DNA from 4 places in the Streptomyces sp. NPDC005281 genome. Region 1 is predicted to be linked to each of the others. Evidence: riboswitches for the same ligand, from Rfam matches in the RefSeq annotation. Region 1 holds a riboswitch; each other region holds the start of a gene.

Region 1 (4,947 bases):
CTGCCACCAGCAGGCCCCGGGACGTCTCGATCGCCACCGGGATCGGTTTCTCCTCGGTGTCGCCGTATTCGATGAGCAGGTCCAGCAGCAGCCGGTAGCCGGCCGCGTCGTCGGTGACGTGCCGCTTGGCAAGTAATTCGCCACTGTCGTTGACGAGGGCGACGTCGTGTGTCCGTTCTGCCCAGTCGATGCCGCAGTAGATCAAGGGTCCTCCCTTTTCCGACACGCAGGTATTTGCGCTGGTCACGAGCGCAAGCGGGCCACGCAGCGACCTAATCCCAGGACTCAGCCCAGAGGCTGGTCCGCCACCTCACTAGCCGTTCGTGACACCAGCGCACCCCGCGGGCCTCGGTCTATGCAGGAGCTCAAGCGGCTCGGGCATCACAAGAAGTCACCGTGGAATGGGCTCGCACCACCAACACCAACGAGTGATCAATCAGCGAGATGTCGACAGTGGCGGCGGTCGTGAAGACGCCGAGCGTCACCGATCTACGCAGAGGCATCAAAGGCCGGGTACACCAAAGGCATCCGCCCGGAGTCCACGCGACCGCCACCACAAACGCCAAGACCGCCCACCGATCTACACAGAGGCCTTCTCGAGCCAGGGTTGCCGAAGGCATCGCGATCCGCTCGAACAGACTGAAGGAATGGACCTCCTACAGCACTGCCCTCAGCAAGGGATTAGGGTTGCCGCGTGGCGAGAGTCCGGTTGAGCGTGGCGGAGCGGCGTGAGGAATTGCTGCGGGCCGCCGTCGAACAGATCGAGGCACGGGGCGTGGCGGCGGTACGGATCGCCGACGTGGCCTCTTCCCTCGGCGTGAGCAACGCGCTGGTGCTGTACCACTTCTCCACGAAGGAGAAGCTGGTCGCCGCCGCGTTCACCTACGCCGCCGAGGACGACCTCGCCCATCTGCGCAAGCTGCTCGGCCGCCGTACGACGGCACTGCGACGCCTTCGGACCGCCGTGCGCTGGTACGCCCCGACGGGGCAGGCCAAGGGCTGGCGTCTGTGGATCGAGGGGTGGGCAGTCGCCCTGCGCGAGCCCGCGCTGCGCGAGGTCACCCGCGATCTCGACCGGCAGTGGAAGGCCGCGATGACCGAGGTGATCGCGGAGGGCGTGGCCGCCGGCGAGTTCCGGTGCCCGGACCCCGCTGGTTCGGCCCTCCGGCTCACGGCGCTGCTCGACGGACTGGCCGTCCAGATGACGGCGTACACCGGAGCGGTGTCACGGGCGCGGACCCAGGAGTGGGTCGACGAAGCCCTCGCCCGCGAACTGGGCCTGGAGCGCGCCGCGTTGATGGCTGCGGTGCGATAGCCGCGGAAGGCGCGACGCCGTCCGGCCCCGCTCCCCGTGTTCCACTTCGCCCGCTCCGATTCCCGCCTCGCCGTACGACGGACTTCCCCGGTCTCGCCGGGAGGGACCGGTTCCCATGATCCGCCCCTGGGCCGGCCACGGCGTCAGGCACTGGTCCCGGGCCACCGGGTCGCACACCGCCGGCACCGGTCCCGAGCCGCGGGGCGGTCACAGCGGCCGGCACCGGACCGGTCCCCGACTCCAGGTCGGCCACGGTGGCAGGCGCCGGACTCGGGGCCCAGGTCGCACGGAGGCCGGCGCCGACCCGGCCGGGCAGGTCTCCCCCTCCGGCCGGACCGGTCCCGAATCAGGCCACCGACTCGATGCGCAGCTTGATGTCGTCGGGCGAGAGGGTCCCCTTGGCCGCCACGTGGTCGCCCGAGGACTCCCCGCGCAGCCGCCGTCCGATCCACGGGACCAGATACTCGCGCGCCCACTGGATGTTGTCGCGACGCACCTCCAGCGTGCCGCGCGGCGGGAGGGGCGGCCAGGGCTGGTCCGGGTCGGCCGGCACCTCGAAGCCGAGTAGCTGTCCGGCACGGAGCGCCACCCGGGTGTGCCCCTCGGGAGAGAGGTGCAGCCGGTCGCCGTCCCAGGCACGCCGGTCCTGGATCGTCTTCAGGGACCAGAGGTCGAGGACGGGACAGCCGTAGCGGTCCGCGATGGCCCGCACATGTCCGTTGTAGGTGGCGATCTTGCCGCGCAGGTGCTTGAGCACGGGGACGCCACGGGTGTCGAAGCCGGTGGTCACCATCACGGTGCCCACGGCGGAGGTGAGATCGGCGACCGCGCGCTCGAAGCGCTCCGCGACCTCGTCGGGGTCGGTGCCGGGGCGGATGATGTCATTGCCGCCGGCGCTGAACGAGACCAGGTCCGGGCCGAGTTCCTTGGCCCTCTGGAGCTGGGACTCGACGATCTGGTCGAGCAGTTTGCCGCGCACGGCGAGGTTGGTGTAGTCGAAATCGCCTTCGGGCCTGCGGTCCGCGAGAAGTACCGCGAACCGGTCGGCCCAGCCGACGAACGCTCCGTCGGGCCCAGGGTCGCCGACGCCCTCGGTGAAGCTGTCCCCCACCGCCACGTACGACCCGATCACCGATCTGTTGTCACTCTTCGAATCGTCTGCCACATCGAGCATGATTAACCCTTCGATGTGAGCTACGCGACCGTAGGGAAGGGTTGACGGGCGGTGAGATAAGCCACTCGCCAAGCGTTGGTCAACTCCGGAATAAGGCTCGCGGCAAGGACGTTGAAGCAGCGATCGCTCAGATGCCCCGAAAACCCGATCTCTCAGGTGCCCCGGAAACCGGTGCCGCGGGAACACCGAAGGCCGGACCCAGGGGATCATGGGGTCCGGCCTTCGGAGATCGTCCTGCCGTCAGGAGCAGGAAGTCGGGCGTCAGCCCACGGCGACACCGTGCGAGCGCAGGTACGCCACCGGGTCGACGTCGGAGCCGTAGTCGGGCGTGGTGCGGATCTCGAAGTGCAGGTGCGGTCCGGTCACGTTGCCTGTCGCGCCGGAGAGGCCGATCTGCTGCCCCTCGGTCACGGTCTGCCCCGCCGAGACGGACAGCGACGACATGTGGGCGTACTGGGAGTACTTGCCGTCGGCGTGCTGGATGACGACCTGGTTGCCGTAGGCGCCGCCCCAGCCCGCGGAGACGACAGTGCCCGCGGCGATGGACTTGATCGTGGTGCCGGTCGGGACCACGAAGTCCACGCCCGTGTGGTAACCGCTGGACCACATGCTGCCCGGCACCTTGTAGCCGGTGCCGATGCTGCTGCTGTCGACCGGCAGGGTGTAGCCGGAGGAGCTGCTGGTGGAAGCGGTGCCGGAGGAGGCGGCCGTGTCGGCGGCCGGGGTCGCCGCGGACGTCGTGGCGGTCGTCGTGGCGGACGCCGTCGAGGCCGTCGTCGAGGCCCTAGTCCGGGTGGCCGAGTGGGCGACGGTGGCGGCCTTCTTGCCGAGCGACAGCTTCAGACCGGGGTGGATCAGCGACGGGTCGCTGCCGATGGCCGAGTGGTTGTCGGAGTAGATCTTCTTCCAACCGCCGCTGACGTTCTGCTCGTCGGCGATCTTCGAGAGGTAGTCACCGGACCTCACCGCGTACGTCTTCGTGGTGGCGGCCTTGACGGTCTTCTCGGCGGGGGCGGCGGTCGCGGCCCGCTCGACGTGCTGTGCGACGGTGGCCTGGGTCGCGGCGTGGGCGCCCGTGGCTCCCATCAGAGGCAGCGCGAGTGCGGCGCCACCGGTTCCGGCCACGGCGATCGAGCGGGTGAAACGCAGGGACTTGGGACGGCGGTGCTTACCCTTCGCGGGCATGGCGATTTCCTCTCCGGCGCCTGCGGGGTGAGCTGTCGGGTGCGGGCTGGAGATGCCCGGCCGCGCTGCTGCGCGGCTGTACCCCTAGCCTGTTCCGGGAACCGGACCAGGCACGGAACCTGTGGGTCCCCCGCTCCTGCCATGTACGGGTGAGTGTGCGGATTCCGGGCGGCGGCAGGATTGGGCGTCCGTCCGGATTGAGGCAGAACGTAAGCGAGATGAGAGCGCGTCGACAACTATGTGCGGTTTCTGTGCGCTCGCCTTTCTTGATCCATGCGGAAATCGCCGTCACCCTCCGTGGAATGACGATCTTCCGGACATCTCAACCCGCCCGTAATGGCGGGGCGTTGAGAATCGACGACGACAACGCATCGTCACGAATATGACGCTCCTCACGCGACTCGCCCCAGTGCGCCTTATTCCAGGGCCAGTTGTAATGAAGGTGCTTAATCGGACAGAACGGTCAGATGTGACGTGGACGGATATCCGGCACATCTGGATCTCCGTGCGGAATGACGCGCAAATCACCGATCGTGCGAATGCCGCATTTGGGAACAATTCGTCACGGAATCCTCGAGGTGGGGGCGTGCGGTGGATCACTCGATTCGTTCGAACGCGCATCCGGCAGCGCGGAGCCGTGCAGCGAGACCATCAAGGGGTCCCGTCCGCGAGGCGGTGCCTGTGGACAACTCATTGCCCGAGGAACCCATGTCGTATCGTCGAGAGCGCGAGCCGGTACAACTGCCGACGAGCGACGCCGAGTCCAGTCCGGCGACGCCGGAGGCCAATGGGAGGAGCCCCCGTGACGCAGCAGATCCCGTCGACCGAGCCCGAGCTCGGCGGAGTGCGCAACTTCCGCGACGTGGGCGGACTGCCCACCGCGGACGGCCGGCGCGTGCGCTACGGGCAGCTGTTCCGCAGCGGCCACCTGGCACACGCCACGGAGGAGGACGCCGCGTTCCTCTCCTCCCTGGGACTCCACACGATCTTCGACTTCCGCAATGCCGCGGACCAGAAGCTGGAGGGCCCGGACGTCGAACTGCCGGGCGTGCGGAACATGAACCTCCCGCTGACCGACCCGGCGGACGGCAGCGAGTTCTGGAAGATGGTCCGCGAAGGCGATCTCGACCAGCTGCGCGCGCTCCTCGGTGACGGCAAGGCCGCGAACCGGATGATCAACTCCTACCGCGCCATAATCAAGGAGCGAACGGCCGAGCACTCCCAGGTGCTGCACGCCCTGGCCGACGACAGTGTTCCCGCGCTGATGCACTGC
Region 2 (4,947 bases), on a different contig from region 1:
ATCACCGCGAGCGCCCACCGTCCCCCGGCCCACTTCGCTCCGCCAGGAGGTATACGCGAGTACACCCGGAAGGCACACGCGAAGCACCTGGGTGCCCCAATGGCGTGTACCCCGACTCCCGGGCGCCACCCGAGCACGGACGGTATGTTCATGATCAGATGATCTGAACCGACTTGAGATGACACGCGAAGAAGCACCCGGAAGGGGTGACCGTGTCCCACGGCCGCGCCCGACCCGTGTACGGCCGGGACCGGACGGTCCCCCGCTCTCCGGCCGTGCCGCACGATGCATTCCGTCCCCCGAGGTGACGCTCATGCACATCCGTACGTCCTTCCCCTACGAGACCGCTCACGAGGACGTCCTCGTCCCTCTCTCGGACGGCACCCTTCTGTACGCCCGGATCTGGCGGCCGCTGACCGAGGAGCCCGTACCGGCGCTCCTCGAGTACCTCCCGTATCGCCTGACCGACTGGACGGCCCCGCGCGACCGGCAGCGCCACCCCTGGTACGCCGGGCACGGCTACGCCTCCGTCCGCGTGGACGCGCGCGGCCACGGAAACTCGGAGGGGGTGCCGGGGGAAGAGCACCCGGGGACCGAGCCGGACGACGGGGTGGAGGTGGTCTCCTGGCTGGCGGCCCAGCCCTGGTGCACCGGCCGGGTCGGCATGTTCGGCATCTCGTGGGGCGGTTTCCACTCCCTCCGGGTCGCGGCCCGCGCACCCGAGCCGCTCAAGGCGATCGTCACGGTCTGCTCGACCGACGACCTCTATGACAACGACGTGCACCATGCGGGAGGTTCCGTCCTCGCCGTCGACACGCACGCCCGGTCGGCCGCACTGCTCGCCTCCGCCGCCCGGCCGCCGGACCCCGCGCACGTGGGCGAGGGGATGTGGCGGGACATGTGGGAGAAGCGGCTGGAGGCGGTCACCCCCTCCGCCCACACCTGGCTGGCGCACCAGACCAGGGACGCGTACTGGCGCCACGGCAGTGTCCGCGAGGAGTACGGAGCGATCCGCGCGGCGGTCCTCGCGGTCGGCGGATGGCACGACCCGCACCGCGACACGGTGCTGCGCCTGGTGCGGAACCTGCCGCCGGACCGCGTACGAGGTCTCATCGGCCCCTGGTCCCGCCACTACCCCGACCGGGACCTGCCGCCCGGACCGGCGATCGGCTTCCTCCAGGAGACGCTGCGCTGGTGGGACCACTGGCTCAAGGACAAGGAGACGGACGCGCTCTCCGTCCCCCTGCTGCGCTCGTACGTGATGGACGCGCATCCTCCGGCGACCGTGTACGCGCGGATCCCCGGCCGCTGGGTGGGCGACCCCGCCTGGCCCTCACCCTCGGTGACCCCGGTCGCGTACGCGCTCCAGGGCACCCCGGTGCCGGTGCGGTCCCCGCAGCACACGGGGGTCGACGCGGGCCGCCTCTTCCCCTTGGGCGACGACGGCGACCTGCCGCCGGACCAGCGGGAGGAGGACGCGCGGTCGGCCTGCTTCGAGTTCCAGGTGACGGAGGAGACCTGGGTGCTGGGCCGCCCCCGGGTCAATCTGCGGCTGACGTCCGCGTCACCCAGGGGGCAGGTGATCGCCCGGCTCTGCGATGTGGCGCCGGACGGAGCGTCCACGCTGGTCACCCGGGGCGCCCTGAACCTGTCGGCGCGCCAGGGCCCCGAACAGGCTGTGCCCTGGAAACCGGGCACCGCGGAGAACGTGGTGCTCGACCTGAACGCCATCGGCTACGCGTTCCCGGCAGGCCACCGCATCCGGCTGGGCGTCTCCTCCGCGTACTGGCCCTGGATCTGGCCCCAGCCGGGCTCGGAGGCGGGCTTCACCCTGGAGCCGATCGGCAGCGTCCTCGAACTCCCGGTACGGACACGGGAGTCGGACCCCTCGATCACCTTCGGGGAGCCGGAGGAGTACGAACCCCTCGGCGTGACCGTCTCCGAGACCCTGGACGAGTCCCGGCCGCGGCGCCTGGTCCTGCGCGACGTGGCCGCGGAGACCTGGCGCCTGGAGACCGACCCGGGCCACGGCGGCACCCACGTCCATCCCGACGGCCTCGAATACACGGAGGAGGCCCGGGAGACGTACACGATCGACTCACCGGACCCGCTGTCCGCCGGCGCCCGCTCGGCGTGGTCGATCCGGCTGCACCGCCCGGACCTGCCGTGGGACGCCCGAGTCGAGACGGTCTCCGCACTCACCTGCGACGCGCGGGACTTCATCACGACCGACGAACTCGTCTGCAAGGACGGCGGCGAGGTCGTCTTCCACCGGACCTGGGAGAAGAGAATCCCGCGCACGGCCGGCTGACCGAGCCGACACGAGCCACAGGCAAGGGAGTTCGCGTTCCCTCGCTCGCGTGCACACCGAACGCCGTTGAAAAGAGCCGCACTTCACCTGGCGTCCGCCTGGGTTCGGCTCGCTTCCGGCCGGCGGTCCCGCCCGGACGGCTCGGGCCCCGGACGGGGCCCGCCCCGACGTGTCCCACGCCACAATTCCCGTCGCGTCAGGGGCCGATCGGCCCCCTCCGAAGAGCCCGCCGGCGCTCACCGACCCACGCCTGATGCCCGATTTACCCCTCATGCCGCCTTAATGCTCTTTGGTCTCGTGAGTTGAGTCACCGGCGTGCCGCACCGCCGCCGCGCACCGTTCTCGACCCAACCCCTTCGCCAAAGGCAAGTTGAGGATCCAATTCCGGCACAATCGGACTTTTTACCCTCGCCTTAACCAGGCGAAAGCGATCTTCGCGGTCAAATCTCGTCTTGTTTCGGACATGTGCTCTCGCATACGTTCTGGTCGACCCCGGGCGGATCGCCGAATCCTGCCGCCGCCCGGCAACCCATCGACCCACGCCACGGCAGGAGCGGGGGAACCACAGGTAAGCCGCCGATCCGTACATACCGGACCGGCTTGGGGTGAAGCCGCGCTCACAGCGCGGCCGGGCATCTCCCGCCCGAACCCGACAGCTCACCTCGCAGGCGTCGGAGAGGAAATTCGCCATGCCCGTACGAGCCAAGCACCGTCGCATGAAGACCAACGTCATCACCCGGGGCATGATCGCCGCCGGAACGGGCGGCATCGCCCTCGCCCTTCCGCTCGTGAGCGCGACCGGCGCCAGCGCCGCCACTCCGGCGCAGGCCCCCCAGGTCGCGAAGACCGCCCACACCGCGGTGGTCCCCAACGTGCAGCTCGTCACCTACAAGGTGGTCGCCGGCGACACCCTGTCCAAGGTGGCGCAGAAGTACCCCAAGAGCGGCGGCTGGAAGAAGCTGTACACGGCGAACCGCGCGGTCATCGGCGACAACCCCGCCCTGATCCGTCCGGGCCTGAAGCTGACCGTCGGCACGAAGTCGCTGGGGTCGACGACCGTCCGCACCACGGCGAAGACCACCGCCACCGCCACCGCCGCCGTCGCCAAGTCCAAGGTGACCACCGCCACCCAGGCCTCCGTCAAGTCGTACAGCAACAACCTCGACGGCTGGATCAAGCAGTCCCTGGACGTCATGGCCAAGGCGGGCATCCCCGGCAGCTACGACGGCATCTACCGCAACGTGATGCGCGAGTCCTCCGGCAACCCCAACGCCATCAACAACTGGGACTCCAACGCCGCCGCGGGCATCCCCTCCAAGGGCCTGCTCCAGGTCATCGACCCCACGTTCCAGGCGTACCACGTCTCGGGCACGTCGATGAACATCTACGACCCGGTCGCGAACATCACCGCCGCCTGCAACTACGCGGCCAAGACCTACGGCTCCATCGACAACGTCAACGGCGCCTACTGATCCACCCCGCACCCCCGTTTCTCACCGCACCCGCCGACGGCGCCTTCTCGGACCGTCGGCGGGTGCGGTTGCGTCGTGGCCCGGCGCGCGTGTCGGACGCGTCGCCGGGCGGGCGACGACGCGCACCGGCGGAGTGCGGGCTGACGGGTGTGCGCGGGCAGGCGCGCGAACAGGTGCGCGCGGGCAAGCGTGCGGGCGGGTGCGGCGGTGGCGCTAGAAGCCGAAGAGGCGCTCCAGGACCACCGCGATTCCGTCGTCCTCGTTCGACAACGTGACCTCGTCGGCCACCGCCTTCAGTTCCGGATGCGCGTTGGCCATCGCCACACCTCGGGCCGCCCAGTCGAACATCGGGATGTCATTGGGCATGTCACCGAAGGCCAGCGTCGCGCACGGGGTGAGACCGAGGTGCGCCGCGGCGAGAGCGAGGCCCGTCGCCTTGGTCACCCCGCATGGCTGGAGTTCGACGGTGCCGGGCCCGGACATGGTCACCGTCGCCAGCGAACCGACCACTCCCCGTGCCGCTGACGCCAACTCGTCGTCGGACAGGGACGGGTGGCGCAGCAGCACCTTGCTGATCGGCTCCGCCCAGAGGTTGTCCCGGCGTGGCACCCGCACCGCCGGCAGTGTCGGATGCGGCATGACGTACCCCGGCTCGATGAGCGTCAGCCCGTCCACCCCGTCCTGGTCGACCGCCGCGTACAGCATCCCGACCTCCGCCTCGATCTTGCCGAGCGCCGTCTCCGCCAGCTCTCTGTCCAGGGTCACCGACCACAGCATGCGGTCGGTGCCGGCGTCGTAGAGCTGCGCCCCCTGCCCGCACACCGCCAGTCCCTCGCCGCCGAGTTCATCGAGAAGCGGGCGCACACGCGGTGCGGGTCGGCCCGTGACCACGAGATGGCGGGCACCTGCCCGGGTCACGTTCGCCAACGCGGCGCGTGACCGGTCGGAGAGTGTGTCGTCGCCGCGCAGCAGCGTTCCGTCCAGGTCAGTGGCGATGAGTGAATATGCAGTCGGAGCGGCCATGATCCGAAGAATACGGATCCGACGACTCATCGGCCCGGCGTGAACCGGACGACGTCCGGTATCCCGTCAGCAACGCCGTTCACCGCACGGCGGTAAGCGCGTTGCGACCGATTCGGATCACCCAGGCTCCGCTTCCGCCCA
Region 3 (4,947 bases), on a different contig from region 1:
GGTTGGAAAGCACCCTGAGGTACGCCAGGACGTCCCGGACCTCCTTGCGCTCGTAGAAGCGGACGCCGCCGACGACCTTGTAGGGCAGGCCGACGCGGATGAAGATCTCTTCGAAGACACGGGACTGCGCGTTCGTACGGTAGAAGACCGCGACGTCGCCGGCCCTGGCGTCGCCCGCGTCGGTGAGACGGTCTATCTCTTCGGCGATGAACTGGGCCTCGTCGTGCTCGGTGTCCGCGACGTAGCCCGTGATGTTCGAGCCGGCGCCCGCGTTGGTCCACAGGTTCTTGGGGCGACGGGACTCGTTGCGCTCGATGACCGCGTTGGCGGCGGACAGGATCGTCTGCGTGGAGCGGTAGTTCTGCTCCAGGAGGATCGTCGTCGCGTTCGGGTAGTTCTCCTCGAACTGGAGGATGTTGCGGATGGTCGCGCCACGGAAGGCGTAGATCGACTGGTCCGCGTCACCCACGACACACAGCTCGGCCGGGGGCAGGTCGAACTCGCCGGGCGGTACGTCCACGGGGTGCTCGGAGGTGCCCACGAGCTCCCGGACCAGCGAGTACTGCGCGTGGTTGGTGTCCTGGTACTCGTCGACCAGGACGTGCCGGAAGCGGCGGCGGTAGTGCTCGGCGACGTCCGGGAAGGCGCGCAGCAGGTTGACCGTGGTCATGATCAGGTCGTCGAAGTCGAGCGCGTTGGCCTCGCGCAGCCGCGACTGGTACATCGCGTACGCCTGGGCGAGGGTCTTCTCGAAGCCGTCGGTGGCCTGGGCGGCGAAGTCCTCCTCGTCGATCAGCTCGTTCTTCAGGTTCGAGATCTTGGCGCTGAACGACTTCGGCGGGAAACGCTTCGGGTCGAGGTCGAGATCACGGCAGACGAGCGCCATCAGCCGCTTGGAGTCGGCGGCGTCGTAGATCGAGAACGAGGAGGTGAAACCGAGCCTCTTGCTCTCGCGGCGCAGGATGCGGACGCAGGCGCTGTGGAAGGTCATCACCCACATCGCGTTGGCACGGGGGCCGACGAGCGCCTCGACGCGCTCCTTCATCTCGCCCGCGGCCTTGTTCGTGAAGGTGATCGCGAGGATCTGGCCGGGGTGAACGCTCCGCTCGCCGAGCAGATGCGCGATCCGGTGGGTGAGCACCCGGGTCTTGCCGGAGCCGGCGCCGGCCACGATGAGCAGCGGGGAGCCGGAGTGGACCACGGCGGCGCGCTGGTTCTCGTTCAGTCCGTCCAGCAGGGCCGCCGGGTCCACGGCGGGCCTGGGGGCGCCGTCGCGGTAGTACGCGTCCCGGTTCGGCGGCATGTCGAACTTCCCGCCGAACAGATCGTCCGGAACCTGCTCCGGTACGTGATCGTCCTCGGGCGGCGGCGGGTGTTCTTCCTCGTGGGCCGCGGAGGGCTTGAGGTTCGCCAGGAAGCTGTCGTCAAAGAGGCTGCTCATCGCTCTCCGAGTCTAGGCCGCCCCACCGACAGCCCGCCGCCACCCGGAGAACTCGACGGGCAGTCGTGACAGGACTCTCCCGGACCATGACCATGTGCGATCGATCGATCACCGAAGGTCAAGCCGAGGGCAAAGTGGTCGGATTGGCGCGATTGGCACGCGGAATGCGGCGGGTGCGGCCAAGGTCACGAAAATGTATCGGGCATATCGCACATCAACCTTCACATGGGCCACACCGGTTGGCTAGCGTGCCGGAAGGCCACTCGACCACAACCGGCGAACGTCGCCGGGCCGAGCGGCCTCCGCCGATTCCGTACGCCGCGAGGCCGCCGGAGCCGGGGACCCACCGACCTTGGGGTGAATCGGTCCAACCGCCTTGTGGGGCAAGGACCGTAGGGCAACCTTCCGGAACCACCCGCCCGAACCCGACAGCTAACTCGGCAGGCGGATGACGGAAGGAGTCGCCTCTCTTGGCGTCGCACCGCAAATCGCGTCCTTCGGGTACGCGCATCGCAGGCATACGGACCCCGGCCCTCGCCACGGCGGCCCTCACCTCCGTGGCCCTGCTCTCCCAGACCGCCAACGCGGCCCCCTCGGCCGAACCCAGGCCCCGCATCGAAGAAGTCTCCAAGAAGGTCGACGACCTCTACCACCAGGCCGAGACGGCCACGAACAAGTACAACGCGACCCGGGAGAAGACCGCCGAGCAGCGCAAGCGCGTCGACACCCTGCTGGACGACGTCGCCCAGCGCACCGAGAAGCTCAACACCGCTCGCGAGGAACTGGGTTCGTTCGCCGCGGCGCAGTACCGCACCGGGGCCGCCGCGCCCGACACCGCGACCCTCCTGCTCGCGGACAACCCGCAGGACTATTTCGACCAGACCCAGTTGATGAGCCGCCTGACGTCCCGCCAGAAGGCGTCCGTCGACGACTACATCACCGAGCAGGCCGCCACCACCAAAAAGCGGGCGGAGGCCACCCGGAGCCTGGAGTCGCTGACCGCCACGCAGAAGGAACTCAAGACCTCCAAGGCCGCGGTGCAGCGGAAGCTCACCGAGGCCCGCGACCTGCTCTCGAAGCTGAACGCCGAGGACAAGGCACGGCTGGCGGCGATCGAGAAGAAGAAGCAGGAGCAGGCCGCGGCCAAGGCGGCGGAACTGGCACGGCAGCAGGCCGCCGCCGAGAAGGCCGCCCGGAAGCAGTCTTCGGGCACCTCGACCGGTTCGGCATCCGGCTCGGCGACCGGGTCCTCCGCCGGGTCGGCGACGGGATCGGCGGACACGGACTCCTCGTACACGGCGAAGGCGGCCAAGGCGCTCGCGTTCGCCCGCGCGCAGGTCGGCAAGCCGTACGTCTGGGGCGCCACCGGCCCTGACTCCTACGACTGCTCGGGCCTGACCCAGGCCGCGTGGAAGGCCGCCGGCGTCAGCCTGCCGCGTGTCACCTACGACCAGGTGAACGCCGGCACGACGGTCCCCCTCGCCGACGCCCGTCCCGGCGACCTCGTCTTCTTCTACGACGACATCAGCCACGTCGGCCTCTACATAGGCGACGGCATGATGATCCACGCGCCGAAGCCGGGAGCGTACGTCCGCGAGGAGTCGATCTACTACGGCGGCACGTCGATCATCCACAGCGTGGTGCGCCCCGGGTAGGCCGGGACCTCTCCACGGGGCGCGCTCGCGGGAGCCGAGAGGCCCGCGCGCGTGCCCCGCGCGCTCGCCCCGCCCCGCCCCTCCGCGGCCGCTCACGCACGCTCGCCCGCGACCGGTCCGGATGCCAGGCGCCGGTCCTCCGGATGCCCCGGCGCCGGTCCTCCGGACCAGGCCAAGGACGCGGGGCTCGGCCCGCCCACCCGCGTCCGCACGGCGCCGGGGCTTCCTCCGGTCTGATCCGCAGGACAGGCCCTAGCATCGGGCGCATGCCTGAAACACCGGACATGCCGGACACGTCCTCGTTCCGCACCTGGTGGGCGGGGCGGCCGCCCGCCGCGGGGGCCGCCGTCATGGCCACCGGCATCATCTCGGTCGGGCTGCACCTGACCGGCTACGAGACCCTCTCCCGGATCGCGCTGGTCCTCGCCTCGCTGGCCTGGCTCGGGCTCGCCGCGGACTTCCTCGTCCGCCTGGCGGACGACCGGGAGCAATGGACGCGGCAGGCCGGCACACCTCCCGGCCTCACCGCCGTCGCGGCGACCACCGTACTCGGCACCCGGTTCTCCCTGCTGGGATGGCAGGTGCTCGCCGAGGCCCTGCTCGCGCTGTCGGCCGTGCTCTGGCCGATCCTGCTCGTGGCCGTCGTACGGCATTGGCGGCGCCGCATGGCGGGAGGCGTCTTCCTCGTCTGCGTGGCCACACAGGGGCTCTCGGTTCTCGCCTCGACCATCGCCACCGCCGTGGGCCCGGACTGGCTCGCGCACGCCGCGATGGTGCTGTTCTGGCTCGGGATCGTCTGCTACGGAGTGTGCTTCGCGCACTTCGACCTGTGGGAGGTGAAGAAGGGGGCCGGGGACCACTGGGTGGCGGGTGGCGCGCTCGCGATCTCGGCGCTGGCCGGGGCGAAACTCGTCGCCGCGCACCATGTGAACCCGTACCTCTGGAACAACGACGACCAGGGCGTCCTGCGCGCCACGACCGCCGCGTTGCTCGTGCTCGACCTCGCCTGTTACGGCGCGCTGGCCGTCGCGGAGGTGGTGTGGCCGCGCCCGCAGTTCGACGTACGGCGCTGGGCGACCGTCTTCCCCATGGGGATGACGGCGGCTGCGGCCCTCTCGGTCGCGACCGCCCTCGACGTCTTCGGGCTCAAGGGGCCGGGACAGGTGCTCCTGTGGATCGCGGTGGCGGTGTGGCTCGTGGTGGCCGCGGGGGCCGCTCTCGCCTTCAGGTCCGCCGTGCGGGAGTGAGTGCGCCGGTCAGGTCCACAGGACGGCGATGAAGATGTTCGTCACGGTCAGCAGCCCGACCAGGCCGAAGAGGCGCTTGTCCACCGTCTCGTCGTCCCGCTTCACATAGACGAGCCCGAGGATCACGATCAGCAGGGCCAGCTTCACGCCGATCTTGACGGTGTTGACCGTGTTGCCGTCGGCCTGGTTGAGCCCGACCAGGGCGACCCCGGTCACCAGCATGGTCAGCGCGCCGTGCAGCATCGCCGGGACGAAGCGGCCGGTGCCCTTGCCCATCGCCTTCATCTGGGTGAAGAAGCCGCCGAGGAGCGCGGCGATGCCGATGATGTGCAGGCCGACGAAGAGATGGATGAGTACGCCCATGGAGCCGGAGCCTAACCGCACCCCCTGACGCCGCTCCCGACGGGGGCATCCCTTACGGGGGGCATCCCCTCCGAGGGGGCCGGCCCCTAGAAAAAGGCGGTCCGGCGGAGCGGCTTCCCCGACCTGGCGGCTCTTCCGACCGCCGCCCCCGCCGCCACTCCCCCTCCACCGGACCATCGCGTGTCACCCATAGCACCGGCATCGCGCGGACTCTCCGGAATTCGTCGCTTCGGTCAGCACC
Region 4 (4,947 bases), on a different contig from region 1:
GCCCCCTCTCCGGGTGGCGCGGCTCAGCCGTTTCCGTACCCCGCTCGGCGATTCCCCCGGGTGCCCCGCCGGGCCCCTCGCGGCGCGGGTACGAGAATGTCGTGTGCCGGAATTCCGGAGACAGGAAGGAATCCGGACACACAAATAAAAGGGCACCGAAATTGAGCCCCGCAAATTATCTCTCTTTGTATACGGCGTCCGTGTTAATGACGCAGGCCCATCATGTTTACGGGATGTTGCGAACTTCTCACACGGTCCGGCCGTTCGCCGCCGGGAAATCGGAGCCGGTGCGCGGTCGTGGCACGCTCGGCGTGCAGGGCCGTGATCGCGCGGGCCCGCTCGCTGTCGCCGCGGGCCACCGCGTCCACGATGCCGCCGTGCTCCGCCCAGGACTCCGCGGGATCGGCCGGCGCCTCCACCGAGTACATCCAGGCGATCTTGTGGCGCAGCTGGGCGAGCGCGGAGGTCAGGGCGGAACTGCCGGACGCCTGCGCGAGCGTTTCGTGGAACCAGCCGCCCAGCGAGCGCAGATCCTCGCTGTGGCCTCGCCTGGAACGCTCCTGCCCCAGCCTGACCAGGCCGCGCAGCACCTTGAGATGGGCCTCCGTGCGCCGCTGCGCGGCCCTCGCGGCGCCCAGCGGCTCCAGCAGCATGCGCATCTCCAGGAGGTCCGCCGCCTCCTGCTCGGTGGGCTCCGCGACACACGCGCCCGCGTGCCGGCGGGTGACCACGAAGCCCTCGGCCTCGAGCGTGCGCAGAGCCTCGCGCACGGGGACGCGCGAGACGCCGTACCGCCGCGCCAGCAGTTCCTCGGTGAGCCGGCCGCCGCGCTCGTAGACACCCGCGACGATGTCGTCACGGATCGCCGTGCACACCGAGTGCGCCGGAATACGCATGACCGACCTCCGCTTTAATCCCCGTGAAACGCCGTCCATTGACGCTTCTTCAGTGACTCTATTGCAGGAAGCCTGAATTTCCGATGGCAGGCCGGAATCCATGGATATTTTTTGGACAGACGGCCGCGGAAACGATGATGCCCCGGCTCGGTGAGCCGGGGCATCGAAAGCGGTGAAGAAGCCGCGAAGCGGTCGTCAGACGTTGACGCCGTGCGAGCGCAGGTACGCGACCGGGTCGATGTCCGAGCCGTACTCCGCGGTCGTACGGGCCTCGAAGTGGAGGTGCGGTCCCGTGGTGTTGCCGGTGTCCCCGGAGAGGCCGATCTGCTGCCCAGGGGTGACTGTCTGCCCCACGGACACCCCGATGGACGACAGGTGGCCGTACATGGTGTACGTGCCGTCGTGCATCTTGATCACGACTTGATTGCCGTAGGCGCCGCCCCAGCCGGCCGTGACGACCGTGCCGGCGCCGACGACGTGGACCGAGGTGCCGGACGCGGCGTGGAAGTCGACGCCGGTGTGGCTGCCGGAGGACCAGAGGCTGCTGCTGGCCTTGTAGCCGGTGGAGACGTACGAACCGGTGATCGGCATGACGAAGGTGTTCAGGCGCTTTCGCTCGGCCTCGCGGGCGGCGCGCTCCTTGGTCTCACGAAGCTTCGCGGCCTGCTCCGCGGCCTGCTTGCGCGCGGTCTGCTCGGCCTGCTTGCGCGCGGCGGCCTCGTCGGCGGCGCGCTGCTGCGCGAAGGCCTGGGCGTCGATCTGGTCGGCGACCGTGTCGTTGAGGGTGACGGCCTGGGTCAGCCCGGTCTGCTCGACGGAGGCTTCCGCGGCGAACGCGGGGGCGGCCAGGGTTCCGATCACGCCGGTGGTGGTGAGCGCCGCGACCCCGACGGCGGTCGTGGTGGTGCTGTGCACCCGGCTGCTCGTACGACGATGCTTGCCGGTGCCACAGGTGAACGCCATGTAGGGGCTGATCCTTTCCTTCCCTCTCGCCTACCGGGTTAGCTGACGGGTTCGGAGCAGGAAGGTCTCCTACGGACTCCCTCCGAAGAGGGCGTCCGATTCACCCCAGGGACTGCGTGGGTCCCCGGCTCCCCTGACTCGCGTCACGGGGACTCGGCGATGACTGTCCGGTGCCGCGGGCGCGGCGCACTGCATGACGAACAGCCGCCCCGACGCTAGACGGGGCCTCTTTCGAACAACAAACGGATCACGATTTTTGTAACGCATCCCACAGGGCAGAAGGGCAACCAGCATACGAATGCGGACATCTTGGGGGCTGTGGCGAAAAAGGGAGGGCCCTGACGGCTCCTCAGCCGTCAGGGCCCTCCCGGGGCGCACGGGTTCTACTCGGCGGCCACCACGGTGACTTCACCGATTCCGAGAGCCCTGACCGGCTCCGCGATCTGCGCCGCGTCGCCGACCAGGACGGTCACCAGACGGTCCGTCGGGAAGGCGCTCACGGCGGCCGCGGTGGCCTCCACCGTGCCGGTGGCGGCCAGTTGCCGGTAGAGCGTCGCCTGATAGTCGTCCGGCAGGTGCTGCTCGACCTGGTCGGCGAGTGTGCTCGCGACGGCCGCCGCCGTCTCGAACTTGAGGGGTGCGACACCCACCAGGTTCTGCACGGCGACGTCGCGCTCCTGGTCGGTCAGCCCCTCGGCGGCGAGGGTGCGCAGCACCTTCCACAGGTCGTCGAGCGCCGGACCGGTGTTGGGGGTGTCGATCGAGCCGCTGATGGCGAGCATCGCGGCGCCCGTGCCGTCCGGCGCGGAGCGCAGGACCTGCCCGAACGCCCGCACGCCGTAGGTGTAGCCCTTCTCCTCGCGCAGGACGCGGTCGAGGCGCGAGGTGAGGGTCCCGCCGAGGCAGTACGTGCCGAGGACCTGGGCGGCCCACACACGGTCGTGCCGGTCGGCACCCACCCGGCCGATGAGCAGCTGCGTCTGGACGGCGCCGGGGCGGTCGACGACGATCACGCGGCCGGTGTCGTCGGCGCTCACCGGCGGCACGGGAAGCGGTTCGGCGAACGAGCCCGTCCAGGAGCCGAGCGTGTCGGCGAGCAGCTCGTCGAGCTCGACATCGGTCAGGTCGCCGACGACGACGGCGGTGGCCGTGGCGGGGCGCACGTGCTTCTCGTAGAAGCCGCGTACGGCCGACGAGTCGATGTTCCGGACGGTCTCCTCGGTGCCCTGGCGCGGGCGTGCCATGCGCGCGCTCGCCGGGAACAGCTCCTTGGAGAGCTCCTTGGCCGCGCGACGGGCGGGATTGGCCGTCTCGTGCGGGATCTCGTCCAGCCGGTTGGTCACCAGCCGCTCGACCTCGCTGTCCGCGAACGCGGGGGCCCGCAGGGCGTCGGCGAGCAGGCCGAGGGCCTTGGCCAGGCGCGAGACGGGCACTTCGAGCGACAGGCGTACGCCGGGGTGGTCGGCGTGCGCGTCGAGCGTGGCGCCGCAGCGCTCCAGTTCGGCGGCGAAGTCCTCGGCCGAGTGCTTGTCGGTGCCCTCGGAGAAGGCGCGCGCCATGATCGTGGCGATGCCGTCCAGGCCCGCGGGCTCGGCGTCCAGCGGCGCGGCGAGGTTCACCTCGACGGCGACGACCTGCTGGCCGGGGCGGTGGCAGCGCAGCACGGTCAGACCGTTGTCCAGGGTGCCGCGCTCGGGGGCGGGGAACGCCCACGGCTTCGGCCGGCCCGCCTCGGGCTGCGGGTGGAAGTCCATGGTGGCGAGCTCGGTCACTTCGCCGCCTCCTCGTCGGTCTCGTCGGCGGAGTCAGCCGCGTCCGCGGCTTGGGCGGTGGTCGGCTCGTAGACGAGCACCGCGCGGTTGTCGGGGCGCAGGCGGGCCTTGGCGGCCTCCCGGACCTCATCAGCCGTGACGTCGAGGACGCGCTGCACGGCGGTCAGGGCGAGCTGCGGGTCACCGAACAGGACGGCGAACCGGCACAGTTCGTCGGCACGGCCGGCGACGGTGCCGAGCCGGTCGAGCCATTCGCGTTCCAACTGGGCCTGGGCGCGCTCCATTTCCCTGGCCGTGGGGCCCTCCTCGGCGAACCGGGCGAGCTCCTCGTCGACTGCGGCCTCGATGACCGGGACCTCGACGTCGCCGGACGTCTTCACGTCCAGCCACCCCAGGGAGGGCGCTCCGGCGAGCCGCAGCAGGCCGAACCCGGCCGCGACGGCGGTACGGTCACGGCGCACGAGCCGGTTGTAGAGCCGGGAGGACTCGCCGCCTCCGAGGACGGTGAGTGCCAGGTCGGCGGCGTCGCACGCGCGCGTGCCGTCCTCCGGGAGCCGGTAGGCGGCCATCAGCGCGCGTGCCGGGACGTCCTCCTCGACGACCTCGCGCAGCTGCTCGCCGATGATCTCGGGGAGCGAGCCGTCCCGCGGGGCGGGCTTGCCGTCGTGCCCGGGGATGGAGCCGAAGTACTTCTCGACCCAGGCGAGCGTCTGCTCCGGATCGATGTCGCCGACGACGGACAGGACCGCGTTGTTGGGCGCGTAGTTGGTGCGGAAGAACGCGCGGGCGTCCTCCAGGGTGGCCGCGTCCAGGTCCGCCATCGACCCGATCGGGGTGTGGTGGTACGGGTGGCCCTCGGGGTACGAGAGCGCGGTGAGCTTCTCGAAGGCGGTGCCGTAAGGGACGTTGTCGTAACGCTGGCGGCGCTCGTTCTTCACGACGTCGCGCTGGTTCTCCATGGACTCGTCGTCCAGCGCCTCCAGCAGCGACCCCATGCGGTCGGCCTCCAGCCAGAGGGCGAGCTCCAGCTGGTGGGTGGGCATGGTCTCGAAGTAGTTGGTGCGCTCGAAGCTCGTCGTGCCGTTGAGCGAGCCGCCGGCGCCCTGGACGAGTTCGAAGTGGCCGTTGCCGTGGACCTGCTTGGAGCCCTGGAACATCAGGTGCTCGAAAAGGTGGGCGAGTCCGGTCCGGCCCTTGACCTCGTGGCGTGAGCCGACGTCGTACCAGAGGCACACCGCGGCGACCGGGGTCAGATGGTCCTCGGAGAGCACCACGCGCAGGCCGTTGGCCAGGCGGTGCTCGGTCGCTGTCAGGCC

What was found. Region 1 has a riboswitch for cyclic di-AMP ahead of ABZV42_RS09420 (LysM peptidoglycan-binding domain-containing M23 family metallopeptidase). Riboswitches for the same ligand answer to the same signal wherever they lie in the genome.
Positions count from the first base shown of each region.
Region 2: another riboswitch for cyclic di-AMP. It lies ahead of ABZV42_RS35045 (transglycosylase SLT domain-containing protein); the one in region 1 lies ahead of ABZV42_RS09420 (LysM peptidoglycan-binding domain-containing M23 family metallopeptidase).
Region 3: another riboswitch for cyclic di-AMP. It lies ahead of ABZV42_RS22745 (NlpC/P60 family protein); the one in region 1 lies ahead of ABZV42_RS09420 (LysM peptidoglycan-binding domain-containing M23 family metallopeptidase).
Region 4: another riboswitch for cyclic di-AMP. It lies ahead of ABZV42_RS14095 (peptidoglycan DD-metalloendopeptidase family protein); the one in region 1 lies ahead of ABZV42_RS09420 (LysM peptidoglycan-binding domain-containing M23 family metallopeptidase).

Region 1 covers NZ_JBEXGX010000005.1:105,716-110,662, forward strand. Annotated here, with positions in the region: gene ABZV42_RS09405 (IS110 family transposase) at 1-205, opposite strand, end outside; gene ABZV42_RS09410 (TetR family transcriptional regulator C-terminal domain-containing protein) at 695-1,315, shown strand; gene ABZV42_RS09415 (SGNH/GDSL hydrolase family protein) at 1,662-2,447, opposite strand; gene ABZV42_RS09420 (LysM peptidoglycan-binding domain-containing M23 family metallopeptidase) at 2,751-3,674, opposite strand; cyclic di-AMP (ydaO/yuaA leader) riboswitch at 3,679-3,836, opposite strand; gene ABZV42_RS09425 (tyrosine-protein phosphatase) at 4,477-4,947, shown strand, end outside.
Region 2 covers NZ_JBEXGX010000035.1:44,545-49,491, reverse strand. Annotated here, with positions in the region: gene ABZV42_RS35050 (CocE/NonD family hydrolase) at 314-2,311, shown strand; cyclic di-AMP (ydaO/yuaA leader) riboswitch at 2,842-2,997, shown strand; gene ABZV42_RS35045 (transglycosylase SLT domain-containing protein) at 3,001-3,783, shown strand; gene ABZV42_RS35040 (Cof-type HAD-IIB family hydrolase) at 3,997-4,806, opposite strand.
Region 3 covers NZ_JBEXGX010000016.1:45,265-50,211, reverse strand. Annotated here, with positions in the region: gene pcrA (DNA helicase PcrA) at 1-1,441, opposite strand, end outside; cyclic di-AMP (ydaO/yuaA leader) riboswitch at 1,735-1,904, shown strand; gene ABZV42_RS22745 (NlpC/P60 family protein) at 1,912-3,096, shown strand; gene ABZV42_RS22740 (tellurite resistance/C4-dicarboxylate transporter family protein) at 3,363-4,343, shown strand; gene ABZV42_RS22735 (hypothetical protein) at 4,353-4,706, opposite strand.
Region 4 covers NZ_JBEXGX010000008.1:158,268-163,214, forward strand. Annotated here, with positions in the region: gene ABZV42_RS14090 (GntR family transcriptional regulator) at 204-896, opposite strand; gene ABZV42_RS14095 (peptidoglycan DD-metalloendopeptidase family protein) at 1,092-1,859, opposite strand; cyclic di-AMP (ydaO/yuaA leader) riboswitch at 1,872-2,028, opposite strand; gene ABZV42_RS14100 (pitrilysin family protein) at 2,243-3,631, opposite strand; gene ABZV42_RS14105 (pitrilysin family protein) at 3,628-4,947, opposite strand, start outside.